DNA from 3 places in the Paenibacillus sp. MAH-35 genome. Region 1 is predicted to be linked to each of the others. Evidence: riboswitches for the same ligand, from Rfam matches in the RefSeq annotation. Region 1 holds a riboswitch; each other region holds the start of a gene.

Region 1 (8,097 bases):
TGGCGCTGCGCGAACGGATCGAGGCATTCCGCCAATCGGTCGCGGCGCTGGCGGATCAGATCGCCGAGCTGGAGCGGGAGCTTGCCGGGCGCGAACCGGCCGACACCGGCGCGATGAGCGCAGCGCTGGCGGAGCAGAAGCGCGAGCTGGAGCAGGTGCTGGCCGAGATTCAGACGGCCGAGCGGTACCGCCAGGAGGCCGAGCGGCTGAGACGGTCGATCGAGGCGGCGCAAGGCAAAGCCCGCGAGCTCGAAGAGCGTCTCGAGCAGGTGATGGACCTGTACCAGATGATCAAAGGCGACAACCCGCTTAAGATATCGTTTGAGCGATACATACTGATCGAATATTTGGAGCAGATCTTGCAGGCGGCAAATGCCCGGCTATCGAACTTGTCCAACGGACAGTTTATGCTGCAGCGCAGCGACCGCTTGGAGAAGGGCGGCAAGCAAAGCGGCCTTGGACTCGACGTTTACGATGCTTATACGGGGCAAAACCGCGATGTCAAAACGTTGTCCGGCGGCGAGAAGTTTAACGCTTCCCTATGTCTGGCGCTGGGGATGACCGATGTCATCCAGTCTCATCAGGGCGGTGTCACGATCGAAATGATGTTTATCGACGAAGGCTTCGGCTCGCTGGACGAGGAATCGCTCGGCAAAGCGGTCGCCACACTGGTCGACCTGCAAAAGGCGGGCCGGACGATCGGCGTGATCTCTCACGTGCAGGAGCTGAAGGACGCGTTCCCCGCCGTACTCGAAGTGCGCAAGACGAGGGAAGGGTATAGCCGCACGGAGTTTGTGTTAAAATAACCGGCTCGCCGTTACCCGGGAAACCGGAACATCAAAGATCGCCCCCGCTGTGATGGCAGCGGGGGCGATTTTTGGCTTACCGTTCAGGTTACGCGTTCAGTGGTGTGTGAGTGCCGCCGAGCGTTCCGCCTTTCGTTTTTTTGTCTTTTTTGAAGTGAGCAGCGGCTTTGTGAAGTAGCGGCATCAGGTAGTAGTCGACTCCGTATTTGCCGGCGTTCGTTCCGCCGACCAGGACGATCGTACCGATCAGAACCATCCAAGGGTTGGTGCTTACCGTTCCGGCGAAGAGGAACATGAAGTTCATCATCAGTCCGAAGAAGGCGGCGGCTGTCGTCAGGGCCCCTACGATAAGGCCGAGTCCGACCAGGAACTCACCGAGCGGGATCAGGAAGTTGATCAGTTTCACGTTCGGCATCGCAAAGTTGTCAAGGAACGCGGTGAAGGTCGGGTACATCGCGCCGCCTGTCGCTTTATCGACTACCGGCTTGGCAATGGCGTTTTTCAGGAACCCTCCGGCGTCGAACCCTCCGGTCAATTTCCCCCAGCCGGCTGTCATCCAATCCCAGCCAAGGTACAACCGGATGATAAGCAGCATGGCAGCGGCGTAACGATTTTCTCTCCAAAATTTGAACAACATGGTAATCAGCTCCTCATGGGATTATAATGTGAACTTTTTCACAATCTAGGGTGTAAAAAAGGTTTTGGATCGATGTTGATGTTGAATGAATTGCTGTTATACTCTTGCACCGTTGGCGTGAACCTTTCTAGTTCCGAGAAGATTCACTTATCGGTCGGTTTTCGCTGTCGGCTGGATCGGGATCGAAGCATGGCCGGTTTCAAGTGCCGCATGACGCATCTTCCTTTCTTGTGCGCTCTTCTCGCCGGTGATAGGCTTGCTGTTTGCTTTGTGGGTATCACCTGCTTGTTTTTTCGCTTTCTTTGGTTTTCCTTTCCACGTCTTTAATGTACCACATGTTTTGCGAATAACATGTGATTTAAATCACAAGGGTAAACCTTTTTTGAAAATAATTTTGAACTCCGCTTCAGCGAGGCTTTGGGATACGAAACGGGCCCGGCGGCTTAAAAAACTGGGGAAAATAAAAGATGTCGGAGGTGAGTCTTGCATAGGTTTAATTATTTGGGCCCCCTTACCCGATCGCTTCCCCATCCGCTTCACTGGCGGAAACTAATCGCATAATGGCCTATTGGTCCTATTGAACAGAGGCTTTATAACCAAAAACAGCCAAAGAAAGGATAGATTTTCTTGGCCGAATGGATTATGATGGGGAATATAGTCGAAAAGGCAAACTTATCGAAAGGTAGGGACGCAAAGCTGCAGGCCTTCCGGTTGTAAACCGATGGCGGCTGGGCTGCCGAAGCATAGGGAAATTTTATAATTCACGTTATAAAACCGGTCCTGGCTTCTTTGAAGTTGGGATTCTTTTATGCGTCTGTCATTTGGCGACTGTAGCTTCCGCAATGTAAGCGATTTCTTCACTATTTTCGAGGAGGAGTATCCGGATATGCGGTACGACCGATATGAAGACTTGATCGGAAAAAAACTGCTACATAATGTGATAAGCGCCAAGGGAATGATGCTCATTCCTGTGGATACGCTTCTTACCGAAGGACATATCGAGAAGCTGCAAAACTTCCAAATCGATTTGTTTGATATTCGCGCCGTACCCGTCGAGCCGAAGGAAGATTCCAGACTGGTATGGAAGGAAGATCAGCCTGCTGCGGAGTTGGCCAAGCAAGCTGCCGAGGTCAGGCCAGCGGCGGACAATACGGTCGAGTTTGTAAAACGGGCGGATGCCAAAATGCAGGAAATTGAGAAATGCGTTTTGCATACCGGAACTATTCCTGTTTCCGAAATGGAGTCCAACTTACTGCCGGCGATTATGGGAGCGACGCAAAACCGAAACATCTACAAGCTGTTCGCCGAGCTGAAGGCGGAGGGCGATTTTCGCTTCAAGCATAGTATCGGCACTGCGTTTATCGCCGCGATGCTGGGACGCTGGCTGCAGCTGGAAGAGAAGGAAGTGTCGACTCTGGCGATGGCCGCCAGCCTGTGCGACATCGGTACGGTCAAGCTTCCCAGCGCTCTGCTGAACAAAACGACGGAACTGGCGCCGCACGAATTCGAGATTATGAAACAGCATACCGTCATCGGATACGAGCTGCTCAAAGAGTCGGAACTCGATCCCCGCGTGGCGCTTGTCGCCTTGCAGCATCATGAGCGTGAGGACGGCAGCGGTTACCCGTCCAAGCTCAAAAGCGCGGATATCCACCTGTTCAGCAAAATCGTCGCTTTAGCGGACGTATACTTAACGATGACGACCGATCGCCCGGGGTGCCCTGCACTTCCTTTTTATGAGGTTATTCAGAAGCTGCATGCGGATATATTACAGAACCGGTTCGATTCGAAGATCGGCATGACGTTCCTGAATCGGCTGATGTCCGCCCAGGTCGGAAGCGAGATCATTTTAACCGATGAACGGCGGGGGAAGATCGTGCTGATCAACGCCAATTATCCGACCAGTCCGCTCGTATCGCTGGATACCGAATTTATCGATCTGAGCAAAACAAGCGCGCTGAAAATTAAAGAAATCGTAGGCTAGCCGGGACTCTGCCTATCTAGAACCGTTCGTTCCGTCCCGTCTCCGGTCTGGCTATGGTATAATAGCAGCATTCTGCTCGGAAGATAAGAAAAGGAACGGGGGATCTGCGATGCTGCCACTTGTATCCGTATTAACGCCGACTTATAACCGGCTTGGCGAGCTAGGGGAACTGCTGGAGGCGGTCAGCCGCCAAACCTATAAACGGCTGCAGGTAGTCGTCGTGAACGACAACGGCGTCCCGGTCGAGCCGGTTTGCAGCTTGTATCCGGAGCTGGACATTCGGATCGTAAACCTGGAGACGAACCGGAAGCATGTGCGGGCACGCAATATCGGGCTCCAATACGCGGATGGGGAGTATATCATGCCTTGCGATGACGACGACCTTCTTGTCCCTTCCCATATCGAGACGATGATGAAGCATATAGTGGGCGCCGATATGGTGTTCTCCGATGCCGAGATCGTCAATTTGGTATGGCAGGACGGTGCGCGGGTTCCTGCGCATCGTATGGAATTTGCGTACGAACACGATTTGGCCGCTATGCGTTTGTTCTCCACCTTCGTCCCGTCAGGCAGTCTGTACCGCAAAATAGTGCATGAGTCTGTCGGTTCGTTCGACGAGCAAGTGTATCATTACTGGGACTGGGATTTTTTCCTGCGCGTCTCCGAGAAGCATCGTGTCAAGCGGGTGCCGATCGCCGGCGTGTTGTACGCTTTCTCGCAGGATGGCGGCAACTTGTCCGGTCAGCTTGAGGATATGAAGCCCTACTTAAACCAACTGTCGGCCAAACACGGACTGGGCGAGCTGCCAACGAAAAACTTTTTCCTGCTCCTTGAGGAACCGGAGGTTCAAAGCCGGCGTACCGGTACGACCGTCTTGTGGGACGGTAAGCCGTTCCGCTCGAGATACGCGGCTATCGGCAAAAGATAGAGAATATAGGCGGGATCGAAAGTTAAGGCGGAGATCAAGCTGTTCCTGAAAAGGTGACGGCTGTCTCCGCTTTTTTGCGCACAATCGGGTCAATCAACGAAAGCTAGACAAACGGTTCGATCACTTGTGGCCTGACAGCCGGATTAAGCCGAGAATAACCGTCTGTCAGCATCCGCCTGCAGCTTTGTACACGGACCAGCGTTCCGATTACGTAGGTATACCCGGTGTGATCCGTACGAATCGTTTCTTCCCAAGCCGGAGGCAGCGTATCGATTGTGGTGCCATCCGCTCTCGTCTGTACGGCCGGTTCGGAATCAAGAACCCGTTCTATCCGGATTCCTTGAAGCAGCGCCTCGTGAAGCAGTCGTTCGGCGAACTCGCCTTTGCCCAGCAGCATCACGCTCTGAATCCCTTCCCGTCGCAGCTTGTTCATCGTGTTAAATGCGATAACGGCGCTGCCATAGGCGTCCCGCAACCGCAAAAACGATACGTACAGCCGGTACGGCTCGCTCCGCGTTACGAGGCCTTGAGGCCAAAATACGTTGGTCGTATCCGGTCCGAAGCTGCTCAGATCGATCAGGTAATCCCCGCCTCGCGTCTCCCATTCGACCGATAGCGGCTCGCATAGCCGGATCGTCTGCACCCCGCCGAAGTTATCCTGATGGACCAGATCGCCAAGTCTGGACGCTTCCTCCGGTGTCGGCATATCCAGCACGCGGTGCAGCGGCAGGCTCCACTCGAGCGGATTGCCGGCAGCGGCTGTCAAGCCGGGCTTTGCTTGTTGCCAGACGCTGTACCAGCTCTGGAACGCCATCACGCCCGCTTGGCAAGCGCGCTTATATTCCAGCTGTTCGGCAGGAATGTTCAGCTTGGCCGTCACGGGGACGATCGAGCCGTCATCGTTTCTCTCGTAACGGACGGTCGAGCCGAAATCCCCCATCATCAGCTCTTCGATCAGTCCCGGACTGCGCGCGAACCGCCGGGCGATACCGCCTTCCGTGTCGGGGCCGATCCAGCAGCGTATATCTGTCCCGCGAAATAATTGCAGCGCGGCGCGCTCCGTGCCCACGGCGAGCAGATGGATGGAATCGCCTTTTCGGCGTTCAAGCGTATAAGCCGCATCGATGGCGGCCTGAATCGTCCCGTTAAAGCCGAGATCGACGGTAATTAACCGGTCCGGGCTGCCGCATTGCTGCCGGATATGCTCCAGCAGCCGTTCCCGCTGCGTACGGATGGACCGGAGCGCAAGCTGTCTGGCGTAAGGCTGCAGCAGCAGACGCCGGAGAGTGTCATGCCAAGAACGATCGTTAGTTTCTCCGGACCGTACGGAGTGCAGTTCCTCCACCGGCGTGGACAGCAAGTCCGCGAGTACGGGAAATTCGGCGGTCAGCGAAGCCGCTTCGACTCCGAGCATATGGAATACTTCACCAACCGTTATATGGCCGAGCCCCAGTACTTGATCAAGCTCCCGGTCGGTAAAATCGTTCATGGAAGCGAGCAGCGTAGCTTGTCTCGAGACATACAGCGGCTGGACGCTTATGGACAGTCCCCGTCTGCGTACCGCCCTCTCCAGCGCCGGCCCCAGCAGGTGCGCTTCTCTCATAAGCGGATGGATCTCCCGCCGTCCCGCTGCGACGCACTGGTCGATCACCCAGTCGCAGAAGCCTTGAACGAACGGCCCGAGTATCTCTGCGCCGAAGCGGTAAAAAAACGAACGAGCACCAGCCTCCAACGAATCAAGCGCGGGCTCTTCCACGCTGTTTCTATCTTCTTCGGTATGAAAAACCGATGCGGGCATTGTCGCCCCAGCCAGCTTCCGGACCGCGGCGATCGCCGGAAGGACGGGGCCGTGCCGCACCGACTCCCAATGGAACGGGCTTTCGATCGTCTCCGGAATAAGCGTGTAGTGAATGGCGGCGATTCCCCGTCTGGCCGCACCTTGAACGTCGGCAGCCTCGTTATCTCCGATATGAACGATCTCTGTGCGGTTTATGTCCGGGAACACGCTCATCAGCGAATCGTACAGACGGCCCGAACGTTTCCCGAATCCTTCCTCGGAAGAGACGAGTACGGCATCCAGCAGCGAGACGTCCATACCGTTAGCGGTCAGGAAGGACGCGATCTGTTTGCCTGATAAATACATATCGCTTAATAGGGCGACGCCGATGCCGCTGTCCTTGCAGAAACGGATCAGCGAAGCGGCATACGGATTGACGAAGATCAGCTCGCGTTCCGTTTCGAGCTCAAGCTGCAGGAGCCGGGTCCGGTCGCCGAGCTGTACGGGCATATGATCGTAGATCCGTTCCAGCGTCGTTTCTCCGAACCCGGAGACGTCCTGTTCGCGGGCGAGCTTTTCGGCGGACATCCGAAGTGCGCGAAACTGTGCGGCGGTTGTCGGCCGGGTGAACAGTCCGAGTTGCGCCGCCTTCAGAGCGGTACGATCGAATACGTCCGCCGGCCTGGAGCAGCATCGAAACAGCAGCGTATCGAAAACATCGAAGCTGATTAGACGCAAACCGCCGATTAGAGGCTCCAGGCGGCGTAAAACGATATCCCTTTTCCACAAATGCTGCTCGGGAATGTCCCCGAGTTCGGCCGATCCCATGGCCTGTTTCCTCCCCCGGTTGAAGCTTCTTTATCATTAAGTCTAGACTTGCGGGGGACCGGAAGCAAGCCGTATTTTGCCGGGTTAAAGCCGTCCGCCTAATCCCTCCTATTCGTTCAAAGTTTGGATAATTGTGTTTTCGCTTTATTGATAATAACCGTCGTCTCCGCCTCCAGATCGTATAAGCTCCGCTTATGATCGGATATTTGGCGCAGCCGGGTCAGCAAGGCGGATAGCGCTTCCGACGAAGCTTTGGCGTCCTGCTGCTTCACATGCGGTGTGAACGTCTTCCAGTCGGCGGCGACCTGTTTGTTTAGACGGGTGACAGCTTCGCGGTGCGTCCGCATTTTGACATCGACGGGTTCGAGAGCTGCCAGCGTCTCCCGTATTTTTTTCTGCTTGGCGGATGTTTGTCCTTTGGCGGCGGTTAACTGAGCTTCTTTGTTCCGGATATCCTGCTTGGCGAGCTGAACGGCGGCTTTCATGCCGTTTGCCTGAATTTGCAGGATAGCCGCCCACTCTTTGCTGTGCAGCTTCTTGGCCGTCGTGATTTGCTGATTGATCGACGTGTACATGTCCAGCATCGGCTTGTACCGCGCCTTCGTGTCGTCGACGCGGCGTTTTAATTCCACGAGATGGCTCTCGTCGAGCTGTTTGATTTGCTGCCGGAGGACCTTCAGCGCTTGATCGTTGCGGATTCGCAGCTCTTTGCTGTCCGCATCGCGCTTCCGATGCTCCTGCTGCAGGGCGGTCAGCTCGCCGTACTGGGCGCCGAGATTTCGTTGGAGCGTACCTCCGGCGGCATCCGCCATTTTGTCAAACGATTTTTTCATTGTAGCCGACAGCTCATAACCAGCAGCCGCCACGGTTACCGGAAACGAATGCATAATCAGAACCGCGGCGATCAGGGCGGCCAACAGCCTGAGCTTGCTTCCCTTTCGTATTCCTCGCACGTTACATGCCTCCTTGTTCCCCAAAGTCCGCAGGCGAACGGCAAAAAAGCACCGGAAAGCAAGGCATCTCTGCCTCACTTCACCGGTGCTTCCGTCGTAAGCGTCCCAATAGGAAATTCATATTTTTGTAAAATATATCTCAAAGATGAAAGGCTGTCAAGGGTACTGGCCCAATGTTTGTCCG
Region 2 (8,097 bases), on a different contig from region 1:
TAACACAGGTGAGACAAGGAAGATGCTACCATAACCTTTGTCCAGTACAAGACCCAAAACGATCAGGCGCTTAAAAATAAGCTTCTTCTCCTAGTAGCTGTACGGCCTGGTAGAAATATGGCGGATTCGCTCGAATGCGGATGATGTTCCGCATCACGTTGCACTGCTGCGGTTACGCGGGATTATTCATTATTGAATGGAAACCGCAATAAAAACGAATCGTTTTGACGGCAGACCGATAACTGATACACTAAGTTTGAAACTTTCACTTATTGACGTAAAGAAACGAGGGAACTCTGTGCGGGAATTTTCCATCCGCCTTTCGGACCGGCGCAAGCCTTTGTTTTACCAAATCTACAGCTATTTCAAAAATCAAATTATCGCGGGACAGCTCCAGCCCGGATCGTTCCTGCCCTCGATCCGGACGTGTGCGTCGTCGATGAAGGTGAGCAAAAATACGGCGGAAGCCGCCTATCAGCTGCTTGCTTCGGAAGGTTATGTCACGAACATCCCCAAGAAAGGGTTTCAGGTGGCGGATCGAAACGAAACCCCGGCACACGGGCAAGCTTCGCTATCCATCGAGGACAACTCCCGCCGCCTGATGTACGATTTTCGCTACGGGAATATGGAGCTGGATTCTTTTCCTTTCAAGCAGTGGAATAAACTGCGCAACACCGTGGTGGCGGCCAACCAGTCGGAATACAGGGTCGAAGGTGATCCGGCGGGAGAATTAACGCTTCGGAACGAATTATCGAGGCTGCTGTACGAGGCGAGGGGAGTCCGCGCCCATCCGGAGCAGATTCTGATCGGCTCTACGCCGCAACAGCTCGTTTCCCTCCTATGCCAGCTGCTGCAGCCGCACCTGTACCGTATCGGAGTCGAAAATCCCGGTTATGACGGCGCACGGAATACGTTTATTAATTACGGATTTCAGGTGAGCCCGATCCCGCTCGATTCGGACGGACTCTTGATGGAGCAACTGGAAGCGAGCCGCGCCAATGTGATGTACGTAAGCCCGTCTCAGCAATTCGTTAACAAGATGGCGATGTCCGAGGCGAAGCGGCAGCAGCTCGTTCATTGGGTGAGTCGTAACGGGTATCTGATCGAAGACGATTACGAATGGGAGTATAAGTATGAAGACCGGTTTCTGCCCTCCATCCAAAGTCTGGCTCCGGACAAAGTGATCTACGTCGGCAGAATTTCCAAGACGCTGCTGCCGGCGGCGAATATCAGCTATCTGATCCTGCCGTATGAGATGCTCTCTGCCTTTTACGCGAAAGTTCCCGAATATGACCAGCCGGTTGCCAGACTGGACCAATTGACATTCGCCTCGTATGTCGGCGAAGGATACTGGTACAAGCATCTTCAGAAAATGCGGAAGACGTACGAGGCGAAGCGGAGGACGTTTTTCGATGCGGTCTCTTTGTATTTCGGCAGTTCGGCGGAGGCGGAATCCAAAGACGCCGGACTGCATGCTTTTTTCACGGTCAAGAGCGGGCGCAGCGAATCCGAGCTGATCGAACGGGCTCTCGCCAAAGGAGTGCAAGTGTACGGTACGTCACGGTACTGGACACGGCGGACAGAAGCGTATCCGACGCTGCTGCTGGGCTATGGGGCGTTAAGCGGCCCGGACATCCGCACCGGCATCCGGCTGCTTGCTGAAGCGTGGCTTGAAGCCGATATCCGGTGAGGGGGCGCTTTTTTCTCTTTTCTTATTTTTCATCACCCATTGCTCACGCTTGTCCTATTCAATATGTTCATTCTGTCCCTTCCGCCGGCCGATGGTTCTGTTTACTATGGAGCATAGATTCTTTCATAAGGTGGCTGAGGACATGAACTTTATTTTTGACTTGGACGGTACGATTTGCTTTAAAGGGCAGAAGATCTCAAGCGGAATTGCAGACTTGCTGGTCGAGCTGGAGCAAGCCGGCCATGTTGTCGGTTTTGCTTCCGCCCGTCCTTGCCGGGATATGCTTCCCGTCTTGGATGAACGGTTGAGAAACCGGCTTCTGATCGGAGCCAACGGGGCGATGACTTATTTCGGGGGCGAGCTTCAAGCCTCGGTTCCGATCCCTGCCGGACTTGCGAAGGAACTGCTGCATCTTTTACAAGAGTTCGATGCCGAATATCTAATCGACGACAGATGGAATTACGCCTGCCGCATGGCGGATTCGCATCCCTTCCTCCGCTTTGTAGACCCGGACAAGCTCGCGGCCCGCATCGAATTGGACCAGATCGAATCGTATATGAAAATCGTAGTGCTGTCCGGCTCCGATTTCGGCGAGTTATCCCGGAGATTGGAGCGGATGGACGTAACGATCCACCACCATTCGACAGAAGGAATACTCGATCTGACCTACAAGGGCGTAAACAAAATGTCGGCTCTGGAGTTGTCGGGTATTCCCGGCGGTCCGTTCGTCTGCTTCGGAAACGACATGAACGATCTGCCGCTGTTCGAGAAGGCCCATCATTCGGTGGCGATCGGGGATTACGAGCCTTTACTGCGAATCGCGAAGGAACGAATCCCGGCAGACGAGCATACGGAATGCAGCATCATCCGTAAGCTTCGCGAGCTGGGCGAACGATATGCATGACTTTCGGATCAAAACGTCTGGCTTCAACCTGTCTCCTTATGGAAGGGACAGGTTTTTTCATGCCAAAAGTCGCATTTCCGTATGGCCAGGGAGGCGGGAAATTGGGAGTTATGCTTTTTTCGCAAACAGGTCTGCCCGGGCTCGCGCGGGGAACGTTTACAAATCTTCCAAGTCGTTTTACAATATTTAACTTGTATGCAGGAGACGATCATGCTACAAATAAGGAATATAGTGCCAAACGAATTCCAGAGATTAACTGAAATGATTCAAATGTAACAACGGAGTATCCTATATAGTGGGAAAACGACAAATTTCACCATAAGAAACATCAAAAACTTCATCGAAAAATGACGATGAATGGCGTTTTCTGCCATGGAAATGTTTAAAAACACTTGAAATAATTATTATATAAGTTATTATAGTACGTAAGACTCAGTATATGGATGTTTCATAACAGAAAAAGGCACACTGTCCGAAAGGGCAGGCCGCAAAGCTACAGGGGCTACCCCTTCCGTCCCGCACGGAAGGCATGCCAGCCAGTTGCCTGTCACCAACGGCCAGTGGAGTCTATGGAGGTGACAATTACTTTGTCGCCTTTTTTTGTGTGCGCAGAAAGGGGGAGATGCGATAAACCCGGCATAAGGCTCGACATTTACGGCCATTATCCACTAAGCAATATACCAATGGAGGGTAGAGTATATGACGAAAGGCTTTCGAAAAAAAATAGCTCTTATTACGCTCATATTCACCTTATGTTTCAGCAGCATCGCCGCGGCGGCGCAATCGACAGGCCGTCCGACCACGATGGGGACGAACGGCATGGTAACTACCCAGCATTATCTGGCTTCCGCAGCGGCGCTCAAAGTGCTCCAGGACGGCGGTAATGCGGTTGATGCGGCGATCGCGGCGGCGGCTGTTTTGTCGGTCGTATATCCGCACTACGTCAGCATCGGCGGAGACGCGTTCTGGATGGTTTACAATGCGGAAACGAAAGAGCTGAAAGCATTAAACGCGAGCGGCCGCTCCGGGGAAAATGTCACGATCGATTTCTACAAAAACCTCGGCTACAGCCAAATCCCAAGCCGCGGCTACTTGTCGGCCAACACCGTGCCCGGCGCCGTATCGGGCTGGGAAGAAGCATACAAATACGCCAAAACGTCGATGAAAAACAGCTTGCCGTGGGATCGACTGCTGGAGCCGGCAATCCAGTATGCAGGCAAAGGCTTCCCGGTTACACCGAACCAGGAGCTCTGGACGATTATCGATACCGATACGACGCAGCCGGAGATCAAAAATCTGCAGCGGTTCGAGACGTTCCGCAACACCTTTTTGAAGCCGAACGGCGACGTGTACAAAGCCGGAGATTTGTTCGTTCAGAAAGATTTGGCCCATACGCTCGAGCAGATTGCCAAAAAAGGAGCCGACGGGTTCTATAAAGGCGAAGTGGCCGAGAAAATTGTCGCGGACATTCAGAAGCACGGCGGCGTAATGACGAAAAAAGATTATGCCGACCACAAGGCGAACTGGGTAGACCCGATCTCGGCGAACTACCGCGGCTATACGGCTTACAATTTCCCGCCGAACACGCAGGGCATGGCATCCTTGTCGATCCTGAACATTTTGAACAACTTCGATCTGAAAAACGACGTGGAAGAAGGCAGTGCCGATTACTATCACTTGATTGTCGAAGCGACGAAGCACGCCTTTGCCGATCGGGACAAGTGGTTGACGGACCCGGAATTCGCCGATATTCCGGTGGATGAGATTTTGTCGAAAGAACGTGGAATCGAGCTTGCTTCCCGGATCGACATGACGCAAGTATCGAATAACTTGAAGCCGCTCGATCCGAAGGGCGATACGGTCTGGCTGGGGATCGTGGACAAAGACGGAAACGCTGTATCGATGATTCAGAGCCACTACTTTGACTACGGCTCGGGCGTCGTAGCCGACGGTACGGGCGTATTGCTGCAAAACCGCGGCAGCTTCTTCTCCCTGGACCCGGATCATATCAACCGTCTGGAGCCGAACAAACGGACGTTCCATACGCTGAACCCGGCGATGCTTTTCAAGCACGGCAAGCCTTATCTGGTGTACGGTACGCAAGGGGGAGAGGGACAGCCGCAAACGCAAACCTCGCTCGTGACCCGGATTATCGATTACGGATTTACGGTGCAGCAAGCGATCGAGGCGCCTAGATGGCTGTACGGCCGGACGGTCGGCGCCCAGTCGAACGACGTGAAGGTCGAAGGAAGAATTCCGAAAGAAGTGCAGGACGAGCTGATTCGGAGAGGCCACTCGATCGTTGAGCTTGAAGCTTACACGGACATTATGGGACAATCCGGCGCAATTCTGATTCATCCGGATACGAATGTGAAATTTGGCGGAGCAGACCCACGTGGGGAAGGGGCCGCACTCGGTTACTAATTGGTCGCTCCTTATCGCTTAGGTTTCGGCAGACAGGCAGCCGGATCTGAGCATAAGGAGCCTTCTTGTGACTGGACATCGGCTCGATCCCAATTAATCAACTTAGGATAGGGGTTAAATGAAGTGTTATCGAACGAACAACCGGACAACAACCGAAAAGGAATTGTTACGATCGGCAAGCGGATTACCGGCAAGCTTCAAAACAAACTGATCATCTTTTTTCTGTTAGTCGCACTCGTTCCGCTGATCGGCACCGCCATCTTCGTCTACCAAAAAGGATCTTCCGAGCTGATAACCAAACAGCGCGAAAGCTACGAGAAGCTGGTGGACAGCCGGGCGAACGGGATCAATCAATGGCTGGAAGAGCGGATGGGCAATATCAAGCTGCTCGCCACGACCTCGGAAGTGAAATCAACGGACAACGCAGCCAAATCCCGTTTTCTGCAAAGCGTTACGAAAAATACGGAGTTTGACGGAAACGGCTTCCTGAATCCGAAAGGCACCGTCGAAGCCGTCGATACGCTGGAGCCGGGAACCGATCTTTCGATGAGACCGTTTTTCCACGCGGGAATGGAAGGGAGGTCGACGTTCTCCGACGTCTTGCTCGCCAAGACGACAGGGAAACGTTCGATCATTGCGGCTACGCCGGTGATCGGCAATGCCGGCGAGAAATTGGGCGTCCTGACGGGCGTTATCAATTTCGGCGATTTTGTTACGGCTTACTTGCAGGATTTGAATCTGGACGGCGGCAAAATTTATCCGATCGTGATCGACAACCTCGGAGCGATTCAAGTCCATCCCCAGGAGGACGTAATTAGCCAGCCTTTCGAGGAAGCCAGTCTGCCTGAGAGCCTGAAAGATATTTTCCGAAAGGAGAAAACGTCATCGAACACCTACACGTATCGGGACGGCAGCCAAGAATACCTTGTAGTTGCTGCGCCGATCCCTTCGACCAATTACGGCTTGTACCTTCATGTTCCGGTCAATTCGATTACGGCGGCGGTCAGCTCTATCCAAACGAGTGTAGTCGTCATTATTCTGCTGGTCAGTGCGATCGTAATCGGTTTCGCTTATATGATCGCACGCCAGATTACGCGGCCGATAAAAGCAGTTGCAGACATTATGACCCGGGTCTCCGACGGGGATTTAAGAGTCGAGCGGCTTACGATCCGTTCCCGTGACGAAGTGGGCCAGCTGGCGTTTTCCCTGAATGGAATGGTCGATCAGCTGAAGCATTTCGTAGCGCAAGTGAACCGGACGGCTACCGAAGTGGCAGCCTCTTCCGAAGAATTGTCTACCAATGCGGAGGAGACGAACAAGGCAACCGAGCAGATCGCAGTCTCCATCCAGGAAGTGGCCGACGGCAACGAGATGCAGGTGCATAAAGTCGATCAAAGCGTCAAGTCGATCGAAAAAGTGGCGATGGGCGTCCATCAGATCGCCTCCAGTGCGGAAAGCGTGGCCAAGTCTTCGATGAGCGCGTCCGAAGCGGCTGAGGCGGGCAACAAAGCGATTCAATCGGTCATCGTTCAGATGAACTCGATCGAGAAAACCGTCAGCGATATCGAAGTAATCGTCAGACGATTGGGCGACGGTTCGCAAGAGATCGGCGAAATGGTCAAATTTATATCCGATATCGCGGCACAGACGAACCTGCTCGCCTTGAATGCGGCGATTGAGGCTGCAAGGGCCGGAGAGCAGGGAAGAGGCTTCGCCGTTGTCGCGGCAGAGGTTCGCAAGCTGGCGGAGCAGTCCGCCCAATCGGCCGGACAGATCGCCCAGATGGTCGCGAACATTCAGAGCGAGACGCTGCAGACGGTGCAGTCGATGGAGCAAGGAACGCGGGAAGTGGCGATCGGGCTGGAAGTAGTAGGCCAAGCGGGCCGGTCGTTCGAGGAAATTCAGCAGACGGTCGAGCAGGTGGCGGGGCAGATTCAGGAAGTCGCTTCCTCGTCGCAGAAAATGCTTGCCGAGACGGAAGAAGTCGTTACTGTCATTAACAACATCTCCGAAATCGCAGCGCAATCCGCAGTCGGAACGACCAGTGTCTCTGCGGCTACGGAAGAGCAGCTGGCGACCATGGAGGAAGTCACTTCGTCGGCGACATCGCTTGCCAGCATGGCGGAAGATTTAAACAGGCAGGTCGGCAAGTTTCGGATATAAATAGAATAGAGGAAGTGGCGGTATTCCAGTCCGTCTGCGAACGAATCTGTCCCCGGTTAGCGCTGCACTGACGGCCGGGGACAGATTCGTTTTCGTATGGCTGGTAGGCAATAGCTCAATAGTAACCTTCGCTTATATGAACGACGAGGGCGATATCGGCGTAGGGATCGTTGATCTTGGCCAAGGAACCGGCAGAAGGCCGGGGTCCATATTGACCGTAAGGATCCGTTGTCCGGCCCGGCCATACCGGACAAATCGAAAGAAGCTATAGACAGATCCGTCCCTGATGTACTATGATAATGTTACAAACGAACATTTATATGTTTGTATTAAACATAATGGAGTTGGGGATATGAGCAGCTTAGCCAGATTGAACCGGATGTTCAGCAGCCAAGGGAAATGTTTCGACGTAGCGATCGACCACGGCTTTTTTAACGAGTTTACTTTTTTATCCGGGATTGAGAATATGAAGCAGGCGATCGAAACGATAGTCAACGCGGCTCCCGATTGTGTACAATTAAGTGCGGGGCAAGCAAGACTTCTGCAGGAGATTCCGGGCAAGCACAAACCTGGACTCGTGCTCCGGACGGATGCAGCCAACATATACGGCAGCGTGCTTCCGCGATTTCTGTTCAGCGAGCTGATGGACCGGGCCATCGAGCATGCGGTCCGTCTGGACGCGGTAGCGGTGTGCGTGAATCTGCTGCTGCTGCCGGGCCAGCCGGAGCTGCATCACCAATGCGTCCGCAACGTGGCCCAGTTGAAGACGGAATGCGAGAAATACGGCATGCCGCTTATGGTGGAGCCGCTGGTCATGCTGCCTAACGAAGCGAAGGGCGGTTACATGGTGGACGGCGATATTCAAAAAATCATGCCGCTCGTTCGCCAAGGCGTAGAGCTTGGAGCTGACGTAATC
Region 3 (8,097 bases), on a different contig from region 1:
CCATAATTCCCCCCTTGTCCCTTGACTTTGGACGGCCTCAAGTATACAATCAATAGGAATATTCGAGATTCGCAGATGGGACGAAGTAGTTCGAACCCAAGCCAGCAGAGAGGGGAGCCACGGCTGGAAGCTTCCCGGCGATGGACGGACGAATAACTTCCCGGAGAACGTACGGGGAACATGCGGCGAAGCACGCGATCGGAACGCCAAGCAAGCTTATAAGCAGGCGGCCAATTGACATTGCTTTCAGGCCGGTAAGTAGCCGTATCGCGTAGAGCGGGCGTTAACCGCTTTGAGTGCGCACGATCGTTTGTGGTTTTGCCGTACGGTTGAAGGACCGGATCGGAAACTCCGCAACGGATCGAGGAGATCAGCTCTTCGGGCGATTGTGCGAATGCGGGTGGTACCGCGGGTGATTTCGGCTAACGAACGAATATCCCGTCCCTGGCAATTATGCCGGGGGCGGGTTTTTGGTTTTTTTAAGCGATTGTCTCAAAATGTGGAAATGGAAAGGAAGCCGGGAGGATCAAGATGAGCATTCAAAAGCCGAAGGGGACGCAGGATCTGCTGCCGGGCGTCGTCGAGAAGTGGCAGTACATCGAGGAGAAGGCGCGCGACGTCTGCCGCCGCTTCAATTACAAGGAGATCCGCACGCCGATCTTCGAGAATACCGAGCTGTTCCAGCGCGGTGTCGGGGAGACGACCGATATCGTCGAGAAAGAAATGTACACGTTCCCGGATAAAGCGGACCGCAGCATGACGCTCCGTCCGGAAGGAACGGCAGGCGTCGTTCGGGCTTACGTAGAGAATAAGCTGTACGGCGAGCCGGACATTAACAAGCTGTATTATATCGGACCGATGTTCCGCTACGAGCAGCCGCAAGCGGGCCGGTACCGCCAGTTCCATCAGTTCGGCATCGAGGCGATCGGCTCCGCCGACCCGAGTCTGGACGCGGAAGTGATCGCGATGGGTTATTTGTTCTATAAAGAAATCGGACTGAAGGGCGTCCGGGTCGAGATCAACTCGGTCGGCAATCCGTCGTGCCGCAGCGTGTACCGTGAGGAGCTGCAGAAGTTTTTCGCGCCGGTCAAAGACAAGCTGTGCAAAGATTGTCAATCGCGCTACGAGCGCAATCCGATGCGTATCCTCGACTGCAAAAAAGATCAGGAGTACGGGGTCGGCGCGCCGTCGATTCTCGATTTTCTCGATGAGGAATGCCAGACTCACTTTAACAAGGTACAGCGGCATTTAACCGATATGGGCATCGAGTTCGTCATCAATCCGCGCATGGTGCGGGGGCTCGACTATTACACGCATACGGCGTTTGAGTATAAAGCGGCGGGCATTGGCGCGATCGATACGATCAGCGGCGGCGGCCGGTACAACGGCCTTGTCGGTACGATCGGCGGCAGCCATATCGATCAGCCGGGCGTTGGTTTCGGACTCGGTCTCGAGCGGGTGCTGCTTGTGCTGGAAGCTCAAGGCGTCGAGGTGCCGGGCGTACGCCCGCTGGACGCTTACCTGATCGGCCTCGGTGAAGCGGCCGGCGACGAGATCGCCAAGCTGTTGTTCGAGCTCCGCTCGGCAGGACTGACGGCGGAGAAAGATTACACGAGCCGGAAGATGAAGGCGCAGATGAAGTCGGCCGACCGGTATGCGGCCCGGTTTGTCGCCATCCTCGGCGACGACGAGCTGGCCAAGGGCACGATCATGCTGAAGGAGATGGCGACCGGTGAGCAAGCGGAAGTGCCGATTGCCAGCCTCGCCGATACTTTGAAGCAGAAGCTTTCGTAAATTAACCGAACTTTGGAGGATGAGATTCCTATGTTGTTGAAAACCCATCATTGCGGAAATCTAAGTGCAGCGAATATTGGAGATACGGTAGTGCTGAACGGCTGGGTAGCGGTCCGCCGCGACCTCGGCGGCGTATTGTTCATCGACTTGCGCGACCGCAGCGGTATCGTGCAAGTGGTGTTTAACCCGACCTTCTCGGGAGACGCTCTGGCGATCGCTGATAAAGCGCGCACCGAATATGTGCTGGCCGTAAAAGGCAAAGTCGTACAACGCGACGAAGCGACCGTGAACCCGAACCTGGCGACAGGGGACATCGAAGTTCAGGTTCATGAAATCGAGATTTTAAATGCAGCCAAAACGCCTCCGTTCTTTATTGAGGACGGTGTGGAGATCGACGAGCAGCTCCGTCTGAAATACCGTTACCTGGACCTTCGGCGTCCGGAAATGCAAAAGACGCTGATGCTGCGCTCCAAAGCGGCTAAAGTATTCCGCGATTTCCTGGACGAGAACGGCTTTCTCGAAGTGGAGACGCCGATCCTGACGAAAAGCACGCCGGAAGGCGCCCGCGACTATCTCGTGCCAAGCCGCGTTCATCCGGGCGAATTTTTCGCGCTGCCGCAATCTCCGCAAATTTACAAGCAGCTGCTCATGGTTAGCGGGCTGGAGCGTTATTACCAGATCGCACGCTGCTTCCGCGACGAGGATCTTCGTGCGGACCGCCAGCCGGAGTTCACCCAGGTGGACATCGAGACTTCGTTCCTGTCCCGCGACCAGCTGCTCGACATGATGGAGGAACTGGCCGTTCGCGTATTCAAAGAAACGATCGGCGTGGACATCCAGCGCCCGTTCCAACGGCTGACCTATGCCGACGCGATGGGCAAATACGGCTCCGACAAGCCGGACCTGCGCTTCGGCCTCGAACTGGTGGACGTGTCCGATCTGGTAGCCAACTCGGGCGTTCAAGTATTCGCGAACGTAACGAAAAAGGGCGGTCAAGTCAAAGCGCTGAACGCCAAAGGCTGCGGAACGTGGAGCCGGAAAGAAATCGACGACCTGCTGCCGTTTGCCGCTCGTTACGGGGCCAAGGGTCTGGCGTGGATTCAAGTGAAAGACGGCGAATGGAAAGGGCCGATCGTCAAGTTTTTCAGCGAGGAAGAAATCGCGGCGCTTAAAGAACGTCTGGGCGCCGAAGAAGGCGACCTGCTGCTGTTCTCGGCCGATACGAAAAAAGTCGTCGCCGACGTGCTCGGCAACCTGCGTCTGAAAATCGGCCGCGATCTCGGCCTGATCGACGACAGCGTATTTAAATTCGCGTGGGTCGTCGACTTCCCGCTGCTTGGCTACGACGAAGAGGCGAAGCGTTATGTGGCGGAGCACCATCCGTTCACGCGCCCCGTTGAAGAGGATCTGGCGTATTTCGATACCGATCCGGGTCAAATCCGCGCTCAAGCGTACGACCTCGTGCTGAACGGCTACGAAGTGGGCGGCGGCTCGATGCGTATTTTCAAACGCGACGTGCAGGAGAAAATGTTCCAGGCGCTCGGCTTCTCCCGTGAGGAAGCCCACGAGAAATTCGGCTTCCTGCTGGACGCGTTCGAATACGGCACGCCTCCGCACGGCGGCATCGCGTTTGGCTTCGACCGTCTGATCATGCTGCTGGCGGGCCGCACGAATCTGCGCGAAACGATCGCTTTCCCGAAAACGGCGAGCGCAACCGACCTGCTGATGAACGCGCCGTCCGAAGTCGATTCGAAGCAGCTTGAAGACTTGTCGATCAAGCTCGCCGTAAAGGAAGTAGCTGCCAAAGCTTAATAACTGCTGCGATATTAGCGCTCTCCTGGGGTGAATCGTTTTCCATAACCGGGAAGATAACCCTGTCACGTAGCAGGCTCGTTATTTCACAACAGTCGATAATAGCATACGACGGGCCCGCTTCCGGAGCATTTCCTCCGGCGGCGGAGCGCCCGGATCTAGCGAAGGGGATTGAATATGCTGCATCAATTTTCGCGAACGGAACTGGCGATCGGCCCCGAAGGACTGGACGTGTTGAAGGGCAGTACGGTTGCCGTGCTCGGCATCGGCGGAGTCGGCTCGATTGCGGCGGAAGCGCTTGTTCGTACCGGCGTCGGACGCGTGATCATGGTGGACAAGGATGTCGTCGATATTACGAATATTAACCGCCAGATTCATGCGCTGACGACTACCGTCGGGCAACCGAAGGCCGAGCTGATGCGCGACCGGGTCAAGCTGATCAATCCGGATTGCGATGCGATCGCGCTGCGGATGTTTTACACCGAGGAGACGTACGAGAAGTTTTTCGACTATCCGCTCGACTACGTGCTGGACGCCTCCGATACGGTGACATACAAGATCCATCTCATCAAAGAATGCCTGAAACGCAAAATACCGATCATCTCCAGCATGGGGGCGGCGAACAAGATGGACCCCACGCAGTTCCGCGTGGCGGACATCTCGCAGACGTCGGTTGACCCGCTCGCCCGCGTCATCCGCCAGAAGCTGCGCAAGGACGGGATCAAAAAAGGCGTCAAGGTCGTCTTCTCGACCGAGGAGCCGATTAAGCCGCGCGGTGACGTTACGCAGCGGATCGTGCCGGAGAACGCTCCGGATATCCGCAAAGCGCAGCAGCCGCCGGCCAGCAACTCGTTTGTACCGCCTGTAGCCGGCCTGATCATGGTCAGTGTCGTCGTACGCGACCTGCTCGAGAGAGCCGGGAAAGCCTGACGCCTAACCGGACCGCATATGGGGCGGACACGAAACGGGGCTGTCTGCACATTCACTTTTGAGAATATTGTGCGCCGTTCGAACCGATGTGCCTCGGGATAAAGGACTTCAGCCTCCACGTGACCGTGGAAGTTGAGGTCCTTTCGTTTGAAAACGGGGACGTTTTCCTGTGATCTGTGATGCAACACTATTGGAATAGCCTTATTTGATTTGGTTGTGATTCGTTTGGATGGTGACCCTTTATTCGACAAAAGGCGAGCCTGATCGTTGCGAAAAACGCACTTAATTCGTGATTATACATTACAAATCGAGAGCATGTGAGGAATATCGACATTTTTTTTGATTTTGCATGACAAAAATATACAAATCGGTTACAATCAAACTAATTGCACATATTCAATAAAAACAATAGGATGATGGAACTAAATACTTGTTCATAATCGAATCCAAAGGCACACTTATCGAAAGATAAGGCCGCAAAACCATTGGGGCTACCATGTAATTTGTCCCATATTCGCGCCGAGAACCGCCGGTTGCGAATATGGGATGCAACCGTATTACGTCATGCCAGCCAGGTCGCCGAACTATGAGACGGGACCCCTCTAACCTGAGGGTTTTTTTGTTGATCGGAACCCCGCGATTATCAGGCCGACACACGATTTCAGCTTATTGCCGATGAAGGGGGAGAAGTAATGCTGTACGCGATCAACCGTCTTTTGCAGCGATTGTCGGATAAAGACAGGGAGACGTTCGAACATGTAGGCCGGGTCGGGGCGCTCGCCCAGTGCTGGGTCACGCATTATCCGTTGGCCGGACCGGAGGACCGGCAAGTTTTTATTGTGGGATGCTGTGTGCATGATGTAGGGAAAATTAAAATCGAAACAGCCATTTTGCAAAAAACGTGCAAGCTTGACCAGGGCGAATGGGACCGGATGCGGACGCATCCCGAATCGGGCAGCGAACTGCTGATGCAGGAAGGGATGAAAGATGCCCGGCTGCTGGATATCGTCAAGTATCATCATGAGCGGTGGGACGGGTCCGGTTATCCGACGGGGCTCGGCAGCAGCCGGATTCCCCGGTTGGCCCGCATGTGCTCGATCGTGGACGCGTTCGACGCCATGACCTCGGACAGGCCTTACAAAAAAGGAAAAACGGTCGAACAGGCCAAGGTAGAACTTCTCGAGCAAAGCGGCATCCAGTTCGATGAAGAGCTGGTGCGGCAATTTCTGAGCTTGCCGGATCATCTGTTGCGCAATCCTCCGGCGGTGAGGCTGGATGAAGTGGCGGAACAGGGAGATTTGTTTTACGAGTTGACCTCGCACCGCAAAAACTGAATACAAGCAGCTCCGTTCTGCGCACAATCCGAAGCCCGAACCTGCCCGCCTCCTGTCTAGGAAGCGGAGCGCGTTCGGGTTTCGCCGCGAAATTCAATGAATTAAGGTGCCGTTAAGGTACGGTTTGAAGTCAGGTAAGCTTCGTCCGGTACAATACGACTAGTACAAAGTCGGAGGCGCGGCTGGAGAACGGCTGGATGGCCGCCGAACCCGTTGATGGCAGACACGTAAGTTTGACTTGTATCAGGTAATCAATGACCGGGAGGAGACTTATCTTGAAACTTTGGATGTGGATCGGAATTGGCGTCGGGACGTTGCTTGCAGGTGCGGTTATTTGGATCGGGGGGACGGCGTATTGGGCGAAAAAAGCGAATGCCGACTATGTATGGAAATTCGTAACGAACAATCCGGAGAAGGCGGCCATTACGCTTCGGAGGGACGGTCAAACGATTGCGCAGTCGAATTCGGACCGGGTCATGCCGCTGGCGAGCGCCGTGAAAACGATGATTGCGATCGAGTATGCGAAGCAGGCCGCGGCCGGCACGATTCATCCGGAAGAGCGGGTGCCGCTGTCTGTGCTGGACCGTTACTATTTGCCGAATCTGGACGGAGGGGCTCATCCGGCCTGGCTGGCGTATATCGAGGAAAGCTCGAAGGCCGAAGGCGACGCCGTGACGCTGGAAGAGGTGGCGAAAGGCATGATCCGGTACAGCTCAAACGCCAATACCGACTATTTGCAGGATAAGCTTGGTCTGGAGCGGATTCACGGGACTATCGCCGAGCTCGGACTCCGGCATCACGAGCCGTTGTTCCCGCTTAACGGGGCGCTGCTTATCCCGTACGAACTGATGAAGGGGTATTCCGGGCTCGACGGGAATGAGGCGAAGGCGAAAGCCAAGGAGGAGCTGTTCGCCATGCCTGCCGATGTGTTCCGGGCGATGGCCGTCCAGACAAGCGGCAAGCTGAAGGCGGATGCGGACGGTTCCTACAAGCGGGAGGCGAACCTGCGGAGCTGGTACGATCCGGAGTTCGACCGGTTCTATTCCGACCGTCTGACCGGATCGACCACACAGGAGTATGCCTCGGTTATGGCTAAGCTGAACGGCCGCGACCATTTCACTGCGGAGGTGCACCGGTACCTGGACCCGGTGATGGAGGGGCTGATGGAAAACCCGGCGAACCGGGAGCTGTTCCGGCATGCCGGCCGCAAGGGCGGGTCGACGGCGTACGTGCTGACGGATGCGATCTATGCGACCGCGAAGGACGGCACCCGGACCGAGCTGGCTTTATTTTTCAACGGTCTGAACGCCGTCGAGATGATGAAGTTGTCGGCCAGTCTGAACGCCTTCGAGCTGAAGCTGCTGACAGAGCCGTTATACGCGGAAACGGTCGGCCGCAAGATCGGGAGCGGGGAAGCCCGGCCGTAATTTCTGAACCTGATTGCAATCCGCAATCCGCAAACTGCAACCCGGCCGATTCAGCCGCGGTTAAGGCTCCGTTAAGGTTCCGGTAAGCGAATGCGCCAGCCGGTTATGATACAATGCAGAGGTAAAGTCGGCAAGAGGAGTGAACTACCGATGGAGTTGCTGGAGGCTAACCTGCTGCTGGTCGACGATGAACCGGCTATTTTGCGGATGATGAAAACCGTGCTGGAGAAGGAAGGCTTTAAGTGGATCGAGACGGCCGCTTCGGGTGAAGAAGCGATCGCCGCCTGCGAAGCGGCGGTGTTCGATCTGGTCGTGCTGGACGTGATGCTGCCCGGGCGCAGCGGGTTCGATATATGCCCTTTTATCCGCCGCACGACCGACGCGCCGGTGCTTTTTCTGACGGCGAGAACGACGGACCTGGACAAACTGACCGGATTTGCCGTAGGCGGCGACGATTATATTACGAAACCGTTTAATCCGCTCGAAGTGGTGGCCCGGATCAAGGCGCAACTGAAGCGGTATTTGAAACCAGGGACGGCTCAGGCTGCCCGGACGGCGGCGGAGCGGAACGTGTACGATTACGGCCGATTCCAGCTGGATGCGGATGCAGGCGAACTGCGAGTGTGCGGCGAACCGGTCGTTTGCCCGGCGCAAGTGTTTCAGCTGCTGCTGTTTCTGTGCCGTCATCCGAACCGGATCTTCACGAAGTCTCAGCTGTACGAGCACGTATGGGGCGACGAATGTCTCGGTGACGACAATACGGTGATGGTGCATATACACCGGATTCGCGAGCGCATCGA

What was found. A riboswitch is a leader RNA that binds a small molecule or an ion and turns the genes downstream of it on or off. The one in region 1 is predicted to bind cyclic di-GMP.
Region 2: it holds a riboswitch for cyclic di-GMP, as region 1 does, so the genes downstream of both, ggt (gamma-glutamyltransferase) here and AC3Y2E_RS01880 (HD-GYP domain-containing protein) in region 1, are expected to answer to the same signal.
Region 3: it holds a riboswitch for cyclic di-GMP, as region 1 does, so the genes downstream of both, AC3Y2E_RS04915 (HD-GYP domain-containing protein) here and AC3Y2E_RS01880 (HD-GYP domain-containing protein) in region 1, are expected to answer to the same signal.

Annotation. Positions count from the first base shown of each region.
Region 1 covers NZ_JBYUPU010000002.1:5,078-13,174, reverse strand. The annotation lists gene AC3Y2E_RS01890 (AAA family ATPase) at 1-806, shown strand, start outside; gene AC3Y2E_RS01885 (DoxX family membrane protein) at 895-1,443, opposite strand; cyclic di-GMP riboswitch class I at 2,099-2,184, shown strand; gene AC3Y2E_RS01880 (HD-GYP domain-containing protein) at 2,330-3,427, shown strand; gene AC3Y2E_RS01875 (glycosyltransferase family 2 protein) at 3,537-4,355, shown strand; gene AC3Y2E_RS01870 (HAD family hydrolase) at 4,459-6,960, opposite strand; gene AC3Y2E_RS01865 (ATP-binding protein) at 7,077-7,913, opposite strand.
Region 2 covers NZ_JBYUPU010000007.1:202,072-210,168, reverse strand. The annotation lists gene pdxR (MocR-like pyridoxine biosynthesis transcription factor PdxR) at 299-1,690, shown strand; gene AC3Y2E_RS10320 (HAD-IIB family hydrolase) at 1,833-2,594, shown strand; cyclic di-GMP riboswitch class I at 3,047-3,142, shown strand; gene ggt (gamma-glutamyltransferase) at 3,399-5,018, shown strand; gene AC3Y2E_RS10310 (methyl-accepting chemotaxis protein) at 5,142-7,181, shown strand; gene AC3Y2E_RS10305 (class I fructose-bisphosphate aldolase) at 7,534-8,097, shown strand, end outside.
Region 3 covers NZ_JBYUPU010000003.1:343,012-351,108, reverse strand. The annotation lists gene hisS (histidine--tRNA ligase) at 532-1,794, shown strand; gene aspS (aspartate--tRNA ligase) at 1,825-3,606, shown strand; gene AC3Y2E_RS04920 (tRNA threonylcarbamoyladenosine dehydratase) at 3,784-4,536, shown strand; cyclic di-GMP riboswitch class I at 4,978-5,120, shown strand; gene AC3Y2E_RS04915 (HD-GYP domain-containing protein) at 5,229-5,870, shown strand; gene AC3Y2E_RS04910 (serine hydrolase) at 6,146-7,297, shown strand; gene AC3Y2E_RS04905 (response regulator transcription factor) at 7,448-8,097, shown strand, end outside.